3 regions of the Alteromonas sp. PRIM-21 genome follow, and region 2 is predicted to be linked to each of the others. Evidence: predicted binding sites of a transcription regulator. Region 2 holds the regulator's gene; each other region holds the start of a gene.
What was found. Region 2 encodes FNR, which switches genes on or off when oxygen is low (the NO sensors DNR and NnrR bind a similar motif). Its sites were predicted from a motif close to TTGATCTAGATCAA; they were not measured.

Region 1 (6,514 bases), on a different contig from region 2:
GCTTCGTTGGTAGAGAAAGACCAAGCAGACGATACCATGCTGCTGTTTATTGATGACGCCAATCAAGAAGCAAAACGTGGTGACAAATTGATGGCCGGGGGCTTTACTCATCCAGAAGGTTTCGAGCTTACGCCGGCTACCTCACAACGAGGAGTAGTAGTAGGCGACTTGCATGATCACGACTTACTTGGCAAATATGATGTTGTTATTGTTGACCTTGGCGCAATGGATGTAGCGCCAGGCACAGTACTGGGGGTGTATGCTCAAGGCCCAGCCATTATCGATGAAGATAGCCCGCGTTATGTTGATGAACCCGGTGCTAAAAACGGTGGTGAGTGGTTTATTGATACGGTAGCACAGCCCGCACTCAAAGTAGGTGAGGTGATTGTTTTTAAAACATTCGATGCGGCAAGCTATGGATTAATAACAAGAGCGAATAAAGGAATTAAGCGCGGCTTTATTGTCGCTAAGCCTTAGACGCTGTAGGTTTCATTGTCGCTCACAAAGGAGCGACAATGAAACAGTACACTTCTCAATCAAACAGCGAGCTATTCGCATGGGTGGCACTGGCATCGGCTCAGCGCATCTCCCCTAAGACCTGGCTACAGACTCTTGAACATTATCAACTATCTCCTGCTGATTTAGCCGGTAATGCATCATCGCTTCCCGACGCTGTGAAACAGCTGGCAGATCAAATATCAAAGCCCCTTATTGATGCTGCTTTCTTATGGCAACAAGCGGCTGATGATAGACACATTATTTCCTATTCGTCTTCATACTACCCTCAATTGTTAAAGCAATTGGACAGTCCACCTCTAGTACTATTTGCAACGGGTGATAGTAGTTTGCTGCGAAGCCCGCAAATTGCCATTGTGGGCAGCAGAAGGGCTAGCATACAGGGTAAGCGTATCGCCAGTGAATTTGCATTAGGGTTGTCTAATAACGGGGTTGCCGTAACAAGTGGCCTTGCTATGGGCATTGATAGTGCCGCGCATCAAGGCGCTTTGTCGGGAAGTACAGGAACAGTCGCAGTGATGGGCACGGGGCCTGAAAAGGTCTACCCCGCTAAAAATCGCAAGCTTTACGAGGCAATAAATAATGACAAGGGCGTTACCGTCACAGAGTTTTTTCCAGGGCAGGGGCCTAAACCCTGGCACTTTCCCCGCAGAAACCGAATTATCGCTGCGTTATCACTTGGAACCTTGGTGGTAGAGGCAAAAATTAAGAGTGGCACCTTGATAACTGCGAATTTGGCCGCAGATATGGGGCGAGAAGTATTCGCTGTGCCTGGTAGTATCTTTCACGCGTACTCTGAAGGCTGCCATTTGTTAATCCAACAGGGCGCCAAATTAGTAACTAATATTAACGATATTCTTGATGAAATTGGTCTTCAGCCTAAACAACTGGGCTTGGATGTTAACGAGCAAAACGAAAAAAGTGCAGCGAATAACTTGGCAACCGATAAATTATTAGCTAGTGTGGATTATGACATCACCGCTATTGATGTTATAGCCCAGCGCAATGCCTTATCAGTATCGCAAGCAATGGCATCATTATTAGAATATGAGTTGCGTGGTTTAGTAGCCGCTGTCCCTGGTGGTTACGTTAAATTGAGGGGAAAATAATATGTTCGATATCCTCATGTATCTGTTTGAAAACTTCATACACAGTGAAACGGAAATTCGTGTTGATCAAGACGAGTTGACGGAAGAACTTGTGCGCGCAGGTTTCCATCACGATGAGATTTATAAAGCCCTCGCATGGTTAGAAAAGCTAGCGGCTCTGCAAGAAACGGATATAAAACCGTATTTTTGTAAAGGGATTAGCACCAGCCTAAGTCGTATTTACACCCACGAAGAACAGATGCGTTTAGATGTAGAATGTCGTGGTTTTCTTATGTTCTTAGAACAGGTTAATGTACTAGACGCGTCTACGCGTGAAATGGTGATAGACCGCGTTATGGAAATCGATTCCAATGAGTTCTGTTTAGAAGACCTCAAGTGGGTTGTGCTAATGGTACTATTCAACGTACCTGGCAAAGAGAAAGCCTACGCGCAAATGGAAGATCTTTTGTTCGAAGAACCAGATGGCGTGCTGCATTAATGCAGTCGTAGTCACTGGTACTTAAATCTTTACTTACAAAATGCGCTGTGAAATTACAGCGCGTTAAGGCCTTAACGTCTAATACATGTCTAAAATAGACCACTCACTTTTTTCAGCGCACGAGCATGCTCTAGATGATAATTTCGGAGACTGCCCCGAGTGCGGCAAGCCCCTTCATATAAAGAACAGTAAATCAGGCCCGTTCCTTGGGTGTACGGGCTACCCTGAATGCAACTTCAGTAAGCCGCTTCACGATAAACAAACCACTATTCTTAAAACCTTAGATGGTATAGCTTGCCCCGAATGTTCTTCTGACCTTGCTATAAAAAAGGGGCGGTTTGGTATGTTTATTGGCTGTACAAATTTCCCTACGTGCCATCACATAGAGCCCATTAAAGAAAAAGAAGACACCTTGGTAGATTGCCCAAAATGTAAGAAAGGGCATTTGATCTCGCGTACTAATAAATACGGTAAACAGTTTTTTGCGTGTAATCATTATCCACAATGTCGATATGTGCTAAATTTCACGCCGATAAGTGAAAGCTGCCCAGACTGCGGTTGGGGAGTATTGATAGATAAAAAGGGGCAGCTACAGTGCCCTCAGCCTAGTTGTGGCTTTAAAAAGTAGTTATATGATTAACTAAACGAACAACTAAACCAAGAACTATACAAAGAGATCAAAACCATGTCTGATACCCAAAATGGGAACGTGAATACGTTTACACCCGTTGAGGCTAATACATCTGAAGTAGACCCTGTTGTTGCCGCTTTTGAAGCGGGAAGTTTAATCGTTTATCCAACCGAAGCGGTGATGGGCATCGGATGTGACCCAGACAATGAAGCAGCGGTAAATGCGCTGTTAGAGATAAAACAGCGACCAGTAGAAAAGGGCGTTATTTTAATAGCTGCTAATTACAGTCAGCTATTGCCCTATGTTAACGACAATGCCATACAACCACATCGTCGCACCGATATTTTCTCAAGCTGGCCTGGCCCGAACACTTGGCTATTACCTAAGTCGTCATCGGCGCCTGTTTGGTTAACCGGTAAGCATAGTAAAATAGCAGTGCGCGTAACTAATCATCCAGTAGTAGTAGAGCTGTGCAATAAGTTAGGGAAGCCACTTGTTTCTACAAGTGCTAACCTAACCGGTCAACCGCCAGCCACCACTACTGAAGAGGCAAAAGCCGTATTCGCTGATTCCGTTTTCTACGTTGACGGTGCAGTAGGTGGTGCAACTAAACCCAGTACCATTCGCGATGGTGACACAGCAGAGGTAATAAGAGCATGACATCAGCAGAATTACTGGACGGTAAAAATGCCGCTGAAGTAATAGAACAAGTAAAAAGCTATCTACTAGGGCTGCAGGACACAATCTGCCAAACCCTCGAGCTCGCCGACGGAAAAGGTCAGTTTGTCGAAGACAGTTGGCAGCGTGAAGAAGGCGGCGGTGGTCGCTCTCGAGTCTTAAAAAACGGTGCGGTGATTGAGCAAGGCGGCGTTAACTTTTCACACGTGTTTGGCAGCCAAATGCCAGCATCAGCAACGGCAAATCGTCCTGAGCTTGCGGGCAGAAACTTTCAAGCAATGGGCGTATCACTTGTTATCCACCCACATAACCCGTATATCCCGACGTCACACGCAAATGTTCGCTTTTTCATTGCGGAAAAAGAAGGTGAAGCACCTATCTGGTGGTTTGGTGGTGGTTTTGACTTAACGCCGTTTTACCCGTTCAAAGATGACGTTGTGCACTGGCATGATACCGCAAAGAAATTATGTAAGCCGTTTGGCGATGATGTGTACCCTAAGTATAAAAAGTGGTGTGACGATTACTTTTATTTAAAGCATCGCAACGAAACCCGCGGCGTGGGAGGGTTGTTCTTCGATGACCTGAATGAGTTGGGCTTTGAACAGTCATTTGCGTTTATGCAGGCGGTAGGCAATGGCTTTATTGATGCTTACGTTCCTATTGTAGAACGCCGTAAGCAAACCGATTTTGGTGAAAGAGAGCGAGACTTCCAGCTATATCGCCGAGGTCGCTACGTTGAATTCAATCTAGTATTCGACCGCGGTACCCTGTTTGGATTACAAACCGGAGGGCGCACAGAGTCTATTTTAATGTCGATGCCGCCGTTAGCCCGCTGGGAATATTGCTATACGCCCGCACCGGGTAGTGCTGAAGCTAAGTTAACTGATTGGTTAAAACCTACTGACTGGTGAATTTAATTTAGTAAGGTCGCTTTTACCGATTTATCTGACGTCATTAATAACGAAAACGCCGTGCGAGTTGAACACACGGCGTTTTTTGATCTGCATCAAGTCCGAATATCATCTTTGTTTCAGTGAGTTACCAAGCTTGCGCTGGATCAATGTTTCTCTTAACCAAGGGCGTAAAGTAGCGCCATCTTAGTTAAACACAAAAGAGACACATCATGCGCAAACACTTTTTATCTGCATCTGCACTTTGTCTTACAATTGCTGCACTTTCACCTCTAGCTAGCGCTCATCAACAGGGCGATTGGATTGTCCGTGGCGGTCTAACTACCGTTGCTCCTGACGAATCTACTTCTAACATTGTCGCTGGTGGAACAGACCTCGGTGTTGCCCTTAATATTGATAATGATACCCAGCTAGGTTTGAACGTTGCGTACTTTATTACCGATAATATTAATATCGAGCTGCTTGCAGCAACGCCTTTTAAGCACGACGTGAACTTTTCTGTTGCAGACCCTCTTGGTACAGGGAACCAGCTTGGTGAAGTGACGCACCTTCCTCCTACATTAACCGCAAACTATTACTTCAACGACGCAAGCTCTGCATTTCAGCCGTACATTGGTGCAGGTATCAACTATACCTTTATCTTTGACGAAGAGTTTACGGGCGCAAATGAAACTGCGGGCTTAAGCGACCTATCGCTTGATAACTCATTTGGTGTATCGGCTCAGGTTGGTATGGACTATCAAATAGATACTAAGTGGCATGTGAACGCATCGGTTCGTTACATAGATATTGATACAGAAGCCACCTTCAAAGTGGGCGATGCTGCTGGAAAGGTTAGTGATATTGAAATAGACCCTTGGGTGTACACGATATCGGTAGGCTATACCTTCTAAGGCCTAAACCTAACAGTTGAAGCTTTCACAATTGCACTACTTTATACGCCACGAAGAGCGTAGACAGTAACAGGGGACTTGCGCGTTAAAAGGTTATTCCTTTCAACGCGCTTTTTTATTTTGTATTCACCATGTGATTGGCAAGTTGATCAAGTGCATCAAGTAACTGTTGAGCTAAAGCGATATCTTCTACCGTTTTAAACATGGCTTTGCGCATACAATACATCCACTGCGCCTTTAACTCTGGTGTTACTGTGTAGGGAAGGTGGCGTGCACGCAAACGGGGGGGGCCAAATTGCTGCTGATAATCGTCAGGACCACCCAGCCATAAACTCAAATATAAAAAGAATACATGACGAATTCTGTCTAATGGCTGAGGGTGAATAGCAAGTAGTTCATTTGCAAGTGGATCGGTCTCCATAATGTCATAAAACGTATTTGCTAATTCTCGTACTTTCTCCTCTCCACCTATACGCTCATATGGTGTACTCTGCGAAGCACGACTATCGCTTTTCTTCTTTATATTAAATAAGTCTCGTATTCCCATGAAAAAATTCGCTGTATTCGGAAATCCTATTGCACAGAGTTTATCACCAACTATTCATCAAATGTTTGCTGATCAAGTTGGAGAAAAGATTTCTTATGAAAAGATACTTGCGCCTGAAGATGGTTTTGTTGAAGCGGCCAAAGCGTTTTTAGCTCAAGAAAACGCTGTAGGCTGCAATGTCACCATGCCTTTTAAGCTTGATGCCTTTAACTTAGCACAAGTAGATGACCAAGCAGCTAAAGATGCACAAGCTGTTAATACGTTAATGAATAGTGACACTGGTGAACTATTAGGGTTCAACACAGACGGTGTTGGACTAGTAAATGATTTACTAAATAGTGGCGTGAAAATTAAAGATAAACGCGTATTGCTTATCGGTGCCGGCGGTGCAGCCCGTGGTGTTATTTCTCCGTTATTAAAAGCGGGCGCTGCTTCACTGACTATTGCGAACAGAACGAAAGCAAAAGCTGACGAAGTCGCAAGCGCCGCGTCTAACGCAAAAGTGCAGGTGGTGCCTCTTGAAGATATCGCATCGATAGCACCTCATATTATTATCAATTCAACAGCCGCTAGTTTAAATAATGAGTTGCCGTGTAGTTTGAACGATGGTGTTTTACAACACTGTGAAGTGGTTTACGACATGGTTTATAAAAACTCGCCTACGCGCTTTATGAGAGATGCGGCTGAGCTAGGTGTTAATACGCAAATAGATGGGTTAGGGATGCTAGTTGAGCAAGCTGCCGAAGCATTC
Region 2 (6,514 bases):
GCCGCAGGGTGTACAAATTAACAACGGTGTTCTGCATTTAGAGCAAGAGTGGATAAATGAGGCGAAAGGCTTAACGCTGCCTCAAGCGCCGCTGCGTGTAACAGCTATGGCGTCTAGTTAATCTACCTTTTGAACAATTAGGTATCAGGTTAGCAACTGATACCTAATTTGCTCAGCAACGCGCGCGATGGTTTCTTCGCCCTTTGCGCACAGTTCTTCCGCCCTATGAAACTCCATAATACCCACATCAGTAAGTTGAGGTTCGATAAGTATATCTGGCGGATCGCCGGCTAAACGTGAACGGGTAACGCGAGCTTGAAGTATCTCAAGTGAACTGCTCATTACACTCATAATCCCCGGCGGATTGCGCTTATTCACCTTTGCCGGAACTTCGGTAAATTCTTCTTCGACTTTTTCAATAACATCGGTCGCGATACTTTCTTCAGTATTCACATCGTCAGAAGCATTAACTTGAAGCTGCTCTTCATTTTCCTCTGATGCTTTGTCATCTTTACTGTCTGGCGAAAACCATTGACGCAATACGTTTTGGCTTTTAGTAAAAAAGTCTTCGGTTTTACGTTGGTTTTCTTCGTGATCTTGCCTTAACTTTTCTAATCGAAGCGGGCGAAAATCGGCGTTAAGATTAACTGCAATTACAAAGTCTGCGCCTAGCTGTCGACACAGGTTAACCGGTACAGGGTTAACAACTGCGCCATCTACTAACCAGCGATCACCATGTGCCACGGGCGTAAAAAGTGCCGGAATAGCGCAAGATGCTTGAATGGTGTCGCCAATAGGACCTGAATTAAATACCACTTCACGTCCTGTATATAGGTCAGTCGCCACTGTTGCAAAGGGCTTAAGCATTTCTTCATACGAGGAAACACAAAACTCGCTAGCAAGCTTGTCAAAAACTTTTTGTCCGCTAGCAATGCCGCCTCGCCTGAGCCCTACACCCATAAGCGCGAGCACCTGCCAGTCGCTAAGCGAACAGGCCCATTCTTTTAAACCTTCTAGCTTGCCACTTGCGTAGGCAGCGCCAACATAAGCACCGATCGAGCAACCAGCTACAACGTCAATTTTAACGCCAAGCTTTTCCAACGCTTCAATTATACCAATGTGAGTCCAGCCCCTTGCGGCACCGGCACCTAACGCAAGTCCAATTTTCATTTACTTTGGTTCCATAATATTTACTACCTCGATAGCGTTATCTTCATCGCTAAGATCTGCACTATTTTCTGTAGTAAAAGAAGGTTCATCAAATCCGATATCACCATCTGCAACGGGGCCGTCTTGGGTGGCAATAGACTTAAAGTCATAAAGGTTACTGTCTACAAGGTGTGAAGGGGCCACGTTTTGAAGCGCGCGGAACATTGATTCAATACGACCTGGGAAACGGCGGTTCCAGTCTTGAAGCATTGCTTTGATATTCTGACGCTGTAGATTTTCCTGTGAACCACAAAGGTTACACGGAATTATTGGGAACTCAGCGGCTTGTGAATATTTCAAAATGTCCTTTTCGCTACAGTAAGCTAGTGGGCGAATAACAATATGTTCACCGTTATCGCTGACCAGTTTTGGTGGCATAGATTTTAGCTTACCACCATGAAACATATTTAAGAAAAAAGTTTCTAGCATGTCGTCACGATGGTGACCTAATGCAATTTTAGTCGCGCCTAACTCTTTCGCTGTACGGTACAAAATACCACGACGCAAACGAGAACAAAGCGAACAGGTCGTTTTCCCTTCAGGAATTTTGTCTTTAACAATAGAGTAGGTGTCTTCTTCTACAATCTTGTAGTCAACGCCAATGCTGTCTAAGTACTCGGGTAAGATATGTTCGGGAAAACCAGGTTGCTTTTGGTCAAGATTTACCGCAACAATATCAAAATGAATAGGCGCAATCTTCTTTAAAAACAATAGAATATCAAGCATGGTATAGCTGTCTTTACCGCCAGATAAACACACCATGACTTTGTCGTTGTTTTCAATCATACCGAAATCGCCAATGGCCTTACCCACGTTGCGACGAAGTCGTTTCTGAAGTTTGTTGAAGTTGTACTTTTGCTTACTTTGCGCGGCGTTTAACGTCGGCGCGTCAGCACTGCTTGTGCCTAAACTCATAATTAACTAGCTTGGTTTGTGATAAAGGCGTCATTATACATTAAAGCGCCTTTTCGAGACTATGGCTGAGTGGTTAAATTTATCGAGAAGCGTTAAGTACTGATTAAAGCGTGTGTTATTAATTCGCGTAATTAACCGCTAAATGCGAGTTTTTTTATGAAAAGCGCCCATCGCCGACTCGCCATTTGTCGCCATTAAGTGTCTTGATATTTAAGCGCAATTAAGTCGTTAACTACACGGTTATAGGTGATTCAAATCCATCGGGCTTAATTGCTAATACGTCACAATTCAGTTCATCGATAACGTGTTCGGCAGTATTGCCAATAAGCGCTGCTGAAATACCCACCCGTCCCACGGTACCTATTACAACTAACTCTGCATCCAGTGTTTTTGCTACTTGTGGGATAACTTTTTCAGGTAAGCCTTCTTTAACCACACATTTATTATCTGGAATACCGTATTTGAGTGCGTGACTACGCATTTCTTTAATATGATGGTTTTTTACCGCATCGTGATACGTGTCTGGGTCAAACTCCGGCACTTCGATGGCAATGTTGAGTGGTGTTGAAGGGTAGCTGTTGACTAAATTAACGTTACCTTTCAGCAAAGAGGCATAGTCATTCGCGATTAATGTAAGCTTGTCGTTTAGTGCAGCGTGTTCATCATCTTCGCTCCCTACGTTCACTGCAGCAATGATTTCACCGCCTTCTGGCCAATCATGTTCTTTCACGAGTAGTACAGGGCGAGGGCATTTGCGCATTAAGTGCCAGTCCGTAGGTGTAAAGATCACTGACGCAAGGTCGTCATGTTTTTTAGTAGCTTTTACTACTAAGTCAATTTGGTTATTAAGGGCGTAATAAATAATCGACTCATAAGCACGGTTGTTCCACTCAACCACAATATCGGTCTCTGAAAAGCCTTGTTCTTTTAGCTGGGCAGATAGCCATTTGGCGTGTTCTTTTGTAACGGCATCGCGCATTGATTCACGTTCGTCGGGGCTAAGCATGGTTGTCATATCGTAAGACAAATCATATACCACCATCATAGCGGTAACCGTGGCGCCGGTTTTTGATGCAAGTTCATAGGCACGGCTTAGGGCAGGCTGGTTGTCGCGTTCCGCGTCCACCACGGCAAGAATTCGTTTACACTCAATCATAACGTCTCCTCAACTACAAAGCTTCGTATCGCTGTCGACATCGATATTGTTTCAAAACAGTTTATATAAACCATTTACATTAACTATAAACGACATTTAGAAAAACGTGAGTTGTTTTGGATCAAGGCGTAAATAATTCGTTGATAAACTAAAAAGCGCGCATGTAGCGCGCTTAAGATAAAAGAAGAATAAATTAACCGTTACAAACTACGCTAGGGCCATTTAACGCCTCTAGCTTGGTATTTAACCGATCAAAATCCAAAATAGAGATCAATTTTCCGTCTACCTTGATAATGTTTTCCTTCTGAAAACGACTTAATAGACGGCTAATGGTTTCTATCGTTAAGCCTAAATAGTTGCCGATTTCGTTTCGGGTCATAGTTAGGTGAAACTCTCTGTGCGAAAAGCCACGCTCTTCAAAACGCTGGGAAAGGTGTGATATAAAATACAGCAAACGCTCTTCAGCAGTACGCTTGTTTAAAAGCATGATCATGTCGTGATCTTGTTTTATCTCAGCGCTCATAAAGCTCATGATCTGATGGCGTAGTTTGGGAAATTGAACCGACATTTCATCAAGTGTGTCATAAGGCAGTTCACACACCATGGCGGTTTCTAGCGCAGAAGTGTAACTTTGATGCTTACTTTCACGCAGGGCATCAAAACCAATAATATCACCCGGGAAGTGGAAGCCGGTGATTTGCTCTTCACCTTCTTGATTAGTTACAAATGATTTAAAAGAACCTGTTCTTACCGCAAAAAGGGAACGAAATTTATCGCCAGTTTGAATGAGCGTATCGCCTTTATGAAGCGGTTTTTTGCGCTCGATTATATCGTCAAGAGATTCAATTTCTGTTTTGTTTAGTGCAACGGGTAAACACAGGTGACTAAAGCTACAGTTTTGACAGTGAATAGAAAATTGGCTTCCTTTGCTCATAATGCATGCTCTTTTAAAGACCCCACGACAATAATACACCTATTTTTAAACGATTGCGCCATGAATAAGATAGGCTGCATATATGGCCATTATTACTGCGATGAGTTGTCTAACGTGACTGTTTTGAAAACTACTAACAATATACTGACTGCCTGCACTTGCTGCGAGTAGCGTTGGCAAAGTACCTAAACCGAAGAAAAACATCACGGCGGCGCCTTGTACTGCATTGCCAGCAGCCAAAGACCAAGTAAGTGTTGAATACACTAATCCACAAGGTAACCAGCCCCAGATAAACCCATAAGGGATAGCGCTAAAAGGGGTTTTGAACGGTAAAAAACGCTTAGATAGTGGCTGCAGTTTAGAAAACAATCCTTTTCCAGCGCTTTCCAATACCGTTAAACCCGTCCACCATTTACCTAAATAACAGGCTAGCAACAACAGCATAAGGCCGCTAAGCAAAGATAGGGCATAGTTGGCAAGGGGCACGTAGTCGGCGGCTATTTTTCCAAGCGCCCCAGTTAGCGCGCCAGCGATGGTGTAGCTTGCTATACGTCCTATATTGTAGGCTAGGGTATAGGGTAATGCTGAAGCACCTTTTGGTGACACCATTCTTAGCGCTGCCACTATACCACCGCACATGCCCACGCAGTGAACACCGCCAGCTAAGCCGATAAGAAAGGCTGAGAAATAATTAATCCCCTCCATGCGACTCTTGGCTTTTATCTACTTTACTATCCTGAAATTGCTTGCGTTGCTCAGCGAGCTTTTTTTCCTCAGGCGGAAGGTCATCATCAAACAAAATACTGTAACCCTGACGGTCTAAATCTTCAAACTGATTGGTTTTAACCGCCCAGAAGAATATCACAATTGCCACAGCTACTATGATGATCGCGATTGGTATTAAAACGTAAATTATGCTCATACTATTTGCCCAGAAGTCGCGTAGAGTTTGTCACTACTATGATACTGCTTAATGACATTCCAACAACCGCCATCCACGGTGAAAGCAGGCCTGATACGGCGAAGGGTAAGATCAGCACATTGTAACCTAACGACCAACCAATATTTTGTCTTATTTTTTGTTTCACTTGGTGCGAGGTTTTAATTAACTCCGGTACAGAAAGTAGCTGGTCGCCTAGCAATATCACGTCGGCAGCAGTCTTCGCAACATCTGTCGCATTACCTACTGCTATCGCTACATCGGCACTAGCAAGCACTGGCGCGTCATTAATACCATCGCCCATCATCATTACCTTGGAGCCCGATTGCTGCATAGCTTGAACCGCTTCGTATTTCTGTTCTGGGGTAAGACCCCCTTTAGCGGTGGAAATTGGTAAAGGTTTCGTTAGGGAGTCGACGTTTTGCTGTGTATCGCCGCTTAATACAGCTAGGGTATGACTTTTTGCCAATATATCGAGGGTTTCTTGGGTATCGTCACGCAGTGAGTCACGAACTTCAAAAGCCGCCATAATACGGCCTTTGACGGTAAGAAACACATTAGCCGAGGGGTAACCCTCGATAAATGATTGCTGTGATTCGTGAACACTGAATGCTGCTGAGCCCATGCAAAATAGTGTGTCATTAATTTCACCGCTAATTCCACCACCTGGCGTGACCGTAAAATTGGACACTTTGTGTACGGTGTTGCCGTTTGACGTTTTATCACCGCTAACGGTCTTATTATCGCTAAAGGCTTTATCCCCGCTAAAGGCTTTAGCAATAGGGTGCTCAGAGCGAGATTCAAGTGCGCGTGCAATGGAAAACGCGCTGTCGCTGTCTACGCCGTCAGCATACCAGGCGTTTGATATAGTGAACTTACCTTGTGTAAGCGTACCGGTTTTGTCGAGCGCGATAGTGTCAATGCCAGTTATTTGCTCAAGAGCATCGGCTCGCTTTAGCAAAATGCCTTGTCTGTTTAATTTCGCCATAGCGCAAGTGAGCGCTGATGGTGTGGCTAACCCTAAGGCGCAAGGGCAGGTTGCTACTAGCACCGAAATGGTGATCCAAAATGCATCAACACTGCCGTTATAGGCCCAAAAGGTGTAGGTTAACGCTGAAATCAGCAGTACCGCAGTTACAAAATATCGAGAAAAATTATCGGCTATTTGCGCGGCCTTGGGTTTGCTGGCCATCGCACTTGCTTGAAGCCTCACAATTTGATTTACCAGCGCATTTTTAAGTGTTTGCGTAACAGTAATGGTAAGGCTGCCATCCTGACATACGGTACCACCATATACAACGCTGTTGTTTGTCTTGCGCACAGGGTTAAATTCACCCGTTAGCATAGACTCATCAACCGC
Region 3 (6,514 bases), on a different contig from region 2:
TGCATATTGTAGCTGACAAGCGTAACGACTTTGTTCACAATAGATAGGGCATTCATGGCTGTTTGGTCTCGGTGAAGTTTGGCGATTGATCTGATCACCAAACGTCATGAATGTTCCTGTCTTTTTTATCTCACTGATATCATTAGTTTATTTGTGGGGATACCTCAGACTCTGACCCCAAAACTTGTTACTTATTGAAGCTTTAATGTGCATTTAAACTTATGTAAAAATCAGTAATATCAATTAGATAAGAAATAATTGTAAAAAAATTAATTTTTTGTGAAATAACCTTTAAGCCCATAAGGTCTTTTAAAGTACACGTGCTTACTGTACGTCAAACATGACTAATATTATTGAGGGTACATCAATGAAACAAATTAAAAAATCATCAGTAGCTACAGCTTTGGGTGCAGTTGTAATTGGCTCTTTGGCGTCAACAGTTGCAGTAGCAGACGTTAATCCATTTGGTATACAGGCACTAGAATCTGGCTACAGCCAATTCGCTGCAGAAGGCAAGTGTGGTGAAGGTAAATGCGGCGGCGACAAGAAAGCTGAAAAAGAAGGCAAGTGCGGCGAAGGTAAATGTGGCGGCGACAAGAAAGCTGAAAAAGAAGGCAAGTGCGGCGAAGGTAAATGTGGCGGCGACAAGAAAGCTGAAAAAGAAGGCAAGTGTGGCGAAGGTAAATGTGGCGGCGACAAGAAAGCTGGTAAAGAAGGCAAGTGCGGTGAAGGCAAATGCGGCAGCATGTAATTGCCACTCAAAAAACATTGTGTAGCTTATTATAAAGTAATGAAACGCTACACGAGTTACGTTTAGTAAAAATGGCTGTCGAATGATGGCCATTTCTGTCTTATAACGTAAGTTGATATTATGTAATCCCATGAGGTAGAAGGGGGAAATATGAAAGACATCTATGGCGCTGGCTTAGGCTTTCGTAGGGAAATGCTAAAAGAGCTATTACCCACGTTGCCATCGGAGGTTGATTTCTGGGAAGTTGCACCTGAAAACTGGATCCCACTTGGTGGAAAGTACCAAAATCAATTTCAGCAAGCATCTTCACAAGCTTCTTTTACCACCCATGGTTTATCTTTGTCTATCGGAAGTAGCGACAAGCTAGACGTTGAGTTCGTAAAAACCGTTAAGCGATTTTTAGATGCTAATAATATTGCATTGTACAGTGAGCACTTAAGCTTTTGTTCTGGTAACGGTCATATGTACGATCTAATGCCAATTCCTTTTACTGAACAAGCTATTAAGCACGTTGTGTCTCGCATTGTTCAAGTTCAAGATATTATTGAGCGGCCACTGGTTTTAGAGAATGTCTCTTATTACATTGCACCCGGTCAGGAAATGGATGAATTGGAATTCACTACAAATATATTAAAAGAGTCAGGATGCCAAATGCTTCTTGATGTAAATAACGTGTACGTGAACAGCATTAACCACAAATATGACGCAAAATCATTTATCAACGGCCTTCCTTCTGAAAAAATTGTTTATGGGCATATTGCGGGTCACTATGACGAAGCTGAGGATCTAAAGGTTGATACACACGGCGCAGATGTCATCGAGCCAGTATGGGATTTATTAGAGCACGCCTACCTTACTCATGGAGTGTTTCCCACTTTGTTAGAACGTGACTTTAATATTCCTCCTTTGCGCGAGTTATTGTCAGAAGTAAGGAAGATTAAGCAGATTCAGACAAAGTGCGGAGTTATTAGAGAATCAGTCGTAAATGGAAGTGTCGCATGACGCAATCATTTCAGCGCACCCAAAAATCGTTCGTCGAGGCGATAAAAGATCCACAAACTTATCGAGACACTGACAGAGATAACGCCCGTCGAATGAAAATCTATCAGTCTTTATTTTTTAATAATATAGATAACTTCGTTAGTACAGGCTTCCCAGTTCTAAAATCTATCGTATTAAAATTGTACGGGGAGAAAGGGTGGGAGAGTGTTGTGCGTCAGTTTTTTATTGAGCACGAATGCCGATCGCCTTATTTTGCAGAAATCAGTAAAGAGTTCGTTGAGTACTTATCAACAGCACCGTCTTTTGGGTTGGATTTGCCTGATTTTATCGCAGAACTTGCTCATTATGAATGGTTAGAGCTTGATGTCAGTATAAGAAAAAACGAAGAAGATATTGAGTTCTACACCCAAGATCATGCAGTTAATGCTATAAGAGTTTCGCCGTATGCTTCATTAGCTGCCTATCACTTTGAAGTTCATTTAATTGGTGAGGACTATATTCCTGAGCAACCTGCTCAAGAACAACAGTTCTATGTAGTCTATAGAGATCGCGACTATAACGTACAATTTGCTCATGTTAACCCGGTAACGGCTATTTTAGTCAACACGCTGGAGCAAAGTGAGCAGGGAATGAAAATAGAACAATTATCCAAGTCTTTATGTCAACAACTTCCTCAAATACCCTCGAATGTGCTTGTAAATGGCATGAACCAAACCCTCATGGATATGCTTCAAAAAGGGATATTTCTTCCTGTACGCTAGCTAAAAAAGAGTATTTAACTGCTTTATATTAAACTTTCGCCAGGATCTGTATTGAAAGTGAGCGATCAGTCACATTAGCGCTGTCAATCGAGCTTGCTTTCGATTAACATTTAGCACCATTTTTTTGTTCACAAAAATTGTTTAGGTAGTGCAAATGGCTAACAATTCAGATTTCAAAGAAGTCTATAACAAGTGGTACTTTCTAGCTTCGCTAGTAACTTTAATTGCGTTCCCGTTGATGCATATCATCGCCGGCTGGTTCACCTTCTGGTTATAACGCAGACATTCAAGGCAAAATTGTGACTGCAGAATATATTAAATCAGTAGTGAAAACCGTACCTGACTATCCTAAGCCAGGTATTTTATTTAGAGATGTGACCAGCGTTTTAGAAGATCACAAAGCATTCAGTAGCTGTATCTCTTTACTTGTAGAAAAGTATCAAGGTATGGGCTTCACCAAAATTGCGGGTACTGAAGCGCGCGGATTCCTATTTGGTGCGCCATTGGCCATCGAAATGGGCATTGGTTTCGTTCCAGTAAGAAAACCCAACAAACTTCCTCGTGAAGTAGTAAGTGAGAGCTACGAACTGGAATACGGCATGGATACGTTGGAAATCCATAAAGATGCTATAGAGCCAGGCGATAAAGTCCTTCTTATTGATGATCTACTTGCAACTGGCGGCACTATAGCTGCATCTGCAAAGCTAATTCGTTCTCTAGGTGGCGAAATCAACCACGCAGGGTTCATCATTAATCTTCCCGATTTAGGCGGCGAGCAAAAATTGAATCAGCTTGATATTGAGAGTTATTCAATTTGTGAATTTGAAGGCGAATAATCGCTGTAAAGCATAATTAGCAAAAGGCGAAATACGTAATAATGAGTTATCAGGTACTAGCAAGGAAGTGGAGACCAGGCAAGTTCAGTGAACTTGTAGGTCAGGAACATGTCGTCTCTGCCATTTCAAACGCTTTAGATAACGACCGTTTACACCACGCATACCTTTTTACCGGTACGCGAGGTGTGGGCAAAACCACGATTGCGCGTATTTTTTCAAAAAGTCTTAACTGCGAAGAAGGGCAAGGGGCAAACCCTTGCGGTCAATGTAACACCTGCAAAGAGATAGAACAGGGCAACTACGTTGATTTATTAGAGATTGACGCAGCATCAAGAACCAAAGTCGAGGATACTCGCGAACTTCTTGACAACGTGCAATACAAGCCTACTCGCGGACGCTATAAAGTGTACCTTATTGATGAGGTACACATGCTTTCAAAACACAGCTTTAATGCGCTGTTGAAAACGTTAGAAGAGCCACCTCCACACGTCAAGTTCTTACTAGCGACCACTGATCCACAGAAGCTTCCCATAACCATTTTATCCCGTTGCTTGCAGTTCAATTTGAAAGCGATGTCTCGGGAGCAGATTGTTGGACAGCTTAAGCATATTTTAGAGCATGAACAGCTGTCATTTGAACAACAGGCACTCGCGCTTTTAGCTAGAGCGGCTCAGGGCAGTATGCGTGATGCGCTAAGTTTAACGGACCAAGCGATTGCGCAAGGCGGAAATCAAGTTCTGGCATCGGTGGTAACCGATATGCTTGGGTTGATGGACAAGAACCAGTTGCTTAAAGTAGTACACGCTGTGGTAAACAAAAGCCCGGCTGAGGTGTTGCAGCTGGTGAATGATATCGCAGAGCAAGCACCAGATTATGACAACGTACACAGCGAGTTGGCTAGCCTACTGCACCAAATAGCATTAACGCAATGGGTGCCAGAAGCATGTAAGTTAGAAACCACGTCTGCCAAAGCGATATTTCAATTAGCCAAAACTATTCCGGCAGAGCAAGTGCAGCTACTCTATCAAATTGCACTTCAAGGCAGAAAAGACTTACCTTTTGCGGCAGATGGCAAAAGCGCTTTTGAAATGACGTTAATGCGTATGATGTCGTTTGCGCCAAATATTCCCATTGAACATACACCAAATGAGATTGAAAGTGGGAGGAGTGAGCATAGTTTACCTGTAGATCATGCTTCTTCCAGTGGTGGCCCGGGAAACGTCGGTAAGCAGGAGGAAGCGCCGCTAAGCGAAACTTCTGCAAACAACGTGCAGGAGAAGGCTCCGTCAACACCACAAACAGAATCTACTTCGGCTCTGTCATTAGAAATTACGCCATCTAACCCAGAGGCACCTGCTGCATCTGTAATTGAAAAAGAGCCGCAAGAACAGCCTCAATCGACGTCTCAATTTGAGCCACGGCAAGAGCAGGAATATGCCGTTGTTGATGAAAGCAAGTTGCGTGAAGACAATACTCAGTCGACGTCGCCCTCTGTAGCGTCGGGTACAACGTCAACTCAAACAGCAGCGCTTGAGCGTGATGCTGAACATGATGATGAATCCGTAAAGTTACCACCAACTTCGTCTATTGAAGAACTACCCGTAGAAAACACCGCGGTTCAAACAGAAAGCGTTGCCGCAGAGCTTGAACCAACGCCAAACGAAGTCAGCGCGCCCCATAGTGAAGCAGCGCAACATTTCGATGGACCTCCGTTAGATGCGTACATGGACGGTATGCCACCTCCGTCAGAAGATGAAAGCTCCTTAGGTTTTGAAGGTTTTCAAAGCGCTGAGGGTTTTCATAACGCTGAGGGCTCCTATGACGCTGAGGGCTCTTATGACGCTGAGGGCTCTCATAACGCTAAAGGCTCTGATAAAAACAGCGAGTCATTGGCGCACGAGAACGAAGCGTCCTCATTAACCGCCGAAGAGCAGCTTACTTCTACGGCTGATATGTTGGCGCTTCGTCAAAAGTTAAAGCAGAGAAAAGCTCAAGACGCTGATGCAAAGAGCAACAGTGTAGCCGATGCTAAATCTGAAAGTGCAAGTGATATTCAAGCGCGTTTTACCAGAAGTAAGGCTGAGGCTTTGAGTACTGCACAAACTGCACATGGAATTAACAGGGGGAGCGATACTAGTGCAGGGCAGCCTAGCGCAGATAACGAAATCAAGAGTGGTAATGTAAACCCCGTTGGGAATGAGGACAGCCGTGAGTTGCAAGATCATAGCCCAGGGCTTATAGATAGCGGCTCAGAACAAAAAGATAGTACCACTGCACGCGGTGCCGCATCTCGACTAGAAAGTGCAGATTCAGGTTCGGCTTTAGATAGTACTCATGCACATTCTGCTGACACTTTGCGAACTAGCGATGCAGAAACGAGCCACTCTAGCGAAAACGATACGAGCGATTTCTCTCTAGATGAGTTTGAAGAGGATATGCCTTTTTCAATTGATGAGGCTGTCGCTCAGCCAATTACAGCGCCGTCTACAGAAGATATGCCTCCTTGGGCTAGCGATTACGATCAGCAGCCCCCTCAACATGTTGAAGGTAATAACTATGCTGAAGCGCCCTCTAACAGCAGCTCGAATTACGAAAGTGCACCAGATCAGATGGAAAGTGCTGGAGATCGCTCTTTTACGCATGAAGCGTTAAACTTCGATACGCCGAGAAGCAGTACCTATCACGGGCAATTAAAAGCCTATTTAAATGACGGAAGCAAGCTAACTCACGCAAGCCAGATCGATGAGTGGAGCAACCTAGTTGAGCAAATGCCAGTTGCCGGCCTACTTAAACAATTGGTGCTACACGCATCATTTTCTCGAGACGGCAATCAAGTTTCCCTTGAAATTGACCACAGTCAGACTCACTTATTAAATGAGAGCGCGAAAAAGCAATTAGTCGATGCAATACATCATGGACTGGGTGAAAACGTAGAAGTTAATATTACATTGGGTGAACCGTCATCTACACCTTTTGCGTTACAACAAGAGATTCATGCAATGCGCCATGCGCATGCACATTCGGTAATTAAAACCGATGACACAATTCAAGCATTGCTATCGACTTTCGATGCGTCAGTGCTAACCGATTCGGTTAAAGCGCGATAGCAGAATTATTAACACCAAAACGAAGCGAGACAAAAATTATGTTTAAAGGTGGAATGG

Region 1: IW644_RS12070 (OmpW family outer membrane protein) is a predicted target of FNR. The motif match lies at 4,409-4,422, and genes of this name have one in related genera.
Region 3: apt (adenine phosphoribosyltransferase) is a predicted target of FNR. The motif match lies at 2,750-2,763, and genes of this name have one in related genera.

The regions. Positions count from the first base shown of each region.
Region 1 is NZ_JADOEK010000008.1:2,268-8,781, reverse strand. Features, by position in the region: gene IW644_RS12100 (LysM peptidoglycan-binding domain-containing protein) at 1-477, shown strand, start outside; gene dprA (DNA-processing protein DprA) at 516-1,625, shown strand; gene IW644_RS12090 (DUF494 family protein) at 1,627-2,103, shown strand; gene IW644_RS12085 (DNA topoisomerase family protein) at 2,189-2,731, shown strand; gene IW644_RS12080 (Sua5/YciO/YrdC/YwlC family protein) at 2,789-3,394, shown strand; gene hemF (oxygen-dependent coproporphyrinogen oxidase) at 3,391-4,323, shown strand; gene IW644_RS12070 (OmpW family outer membrane protein) at 4,536-5,216, shown strand; gene IW644_RS12065 (group II truncated hemoglobin) at 5,332-5,763, opposite strand; gene aroE (shikimate dehydrogenase) at 5,762-6,514, shown strand, end outside.
Region 2 is NZ_JADOEK010000003.1:111,482-117,995, forward strand. Features, by position in the region: gene IW644_RS07160 (DUF2987 domain-containing protein) at 1-121, shown strand, start outside; gene IW644_RS07165 (patatin-like phospholipase family protein) at 145-1,170, opposite strand; gene ttcA (tRNA 2-thiocytidine(32) synthetase TtcA) at 1,171-2,124, opposite strand; gene uspE (universal stress protein UspE) at 2,357-3,280, opposite strand; gene fnr (fumarate/nitrate reduction transcriptional regulator Fnr) at 3,474-4,214, opposite strand; gene IW644_RS07185 (sulfite exporter TauE/SafE family protein) at 4,260-4,919, opposite strand; gene ccoS (cbb3-type cytochrome oxidase assembly protein CcoS) at 4,906-5,136, opposite strand; gene IW644_RS07195 (heavy metal translocating P-type ATPase) at 5,138-6,514, opposite strand, start outside.
Region 3 is NZ_JADOEK010000007.1:1,830-8,343, forward strand. Features, by position in the region: gene IW644_RS11135 (IS4 family transposase) at 1-98, opposite strand, end outside; gene IW644_RS11140 (HvfA family oxazolone/thioamide-modified RiPP metallophore) at 368-751, shown strand; gene IW644_RS11145 (HvfB family MNIO-type RiPP peptide maturase) at 902-1,753, shown strand; gene IW644_RS11150 (HvfC family RiPP maturation protein) at 1,750-2,514, shown strand; gene apt (adenine phosphoribosyltransferase) at 2,814-3,350, shown strand; gene dnaX (DNA polymerase III subunit gamma/tau) at 3,392-6,457, shown strand; gene IW644_RS11165 (YbaB/EbfC family nucleoid-associated protein) at 6,496-6,514, shown strand, end outside.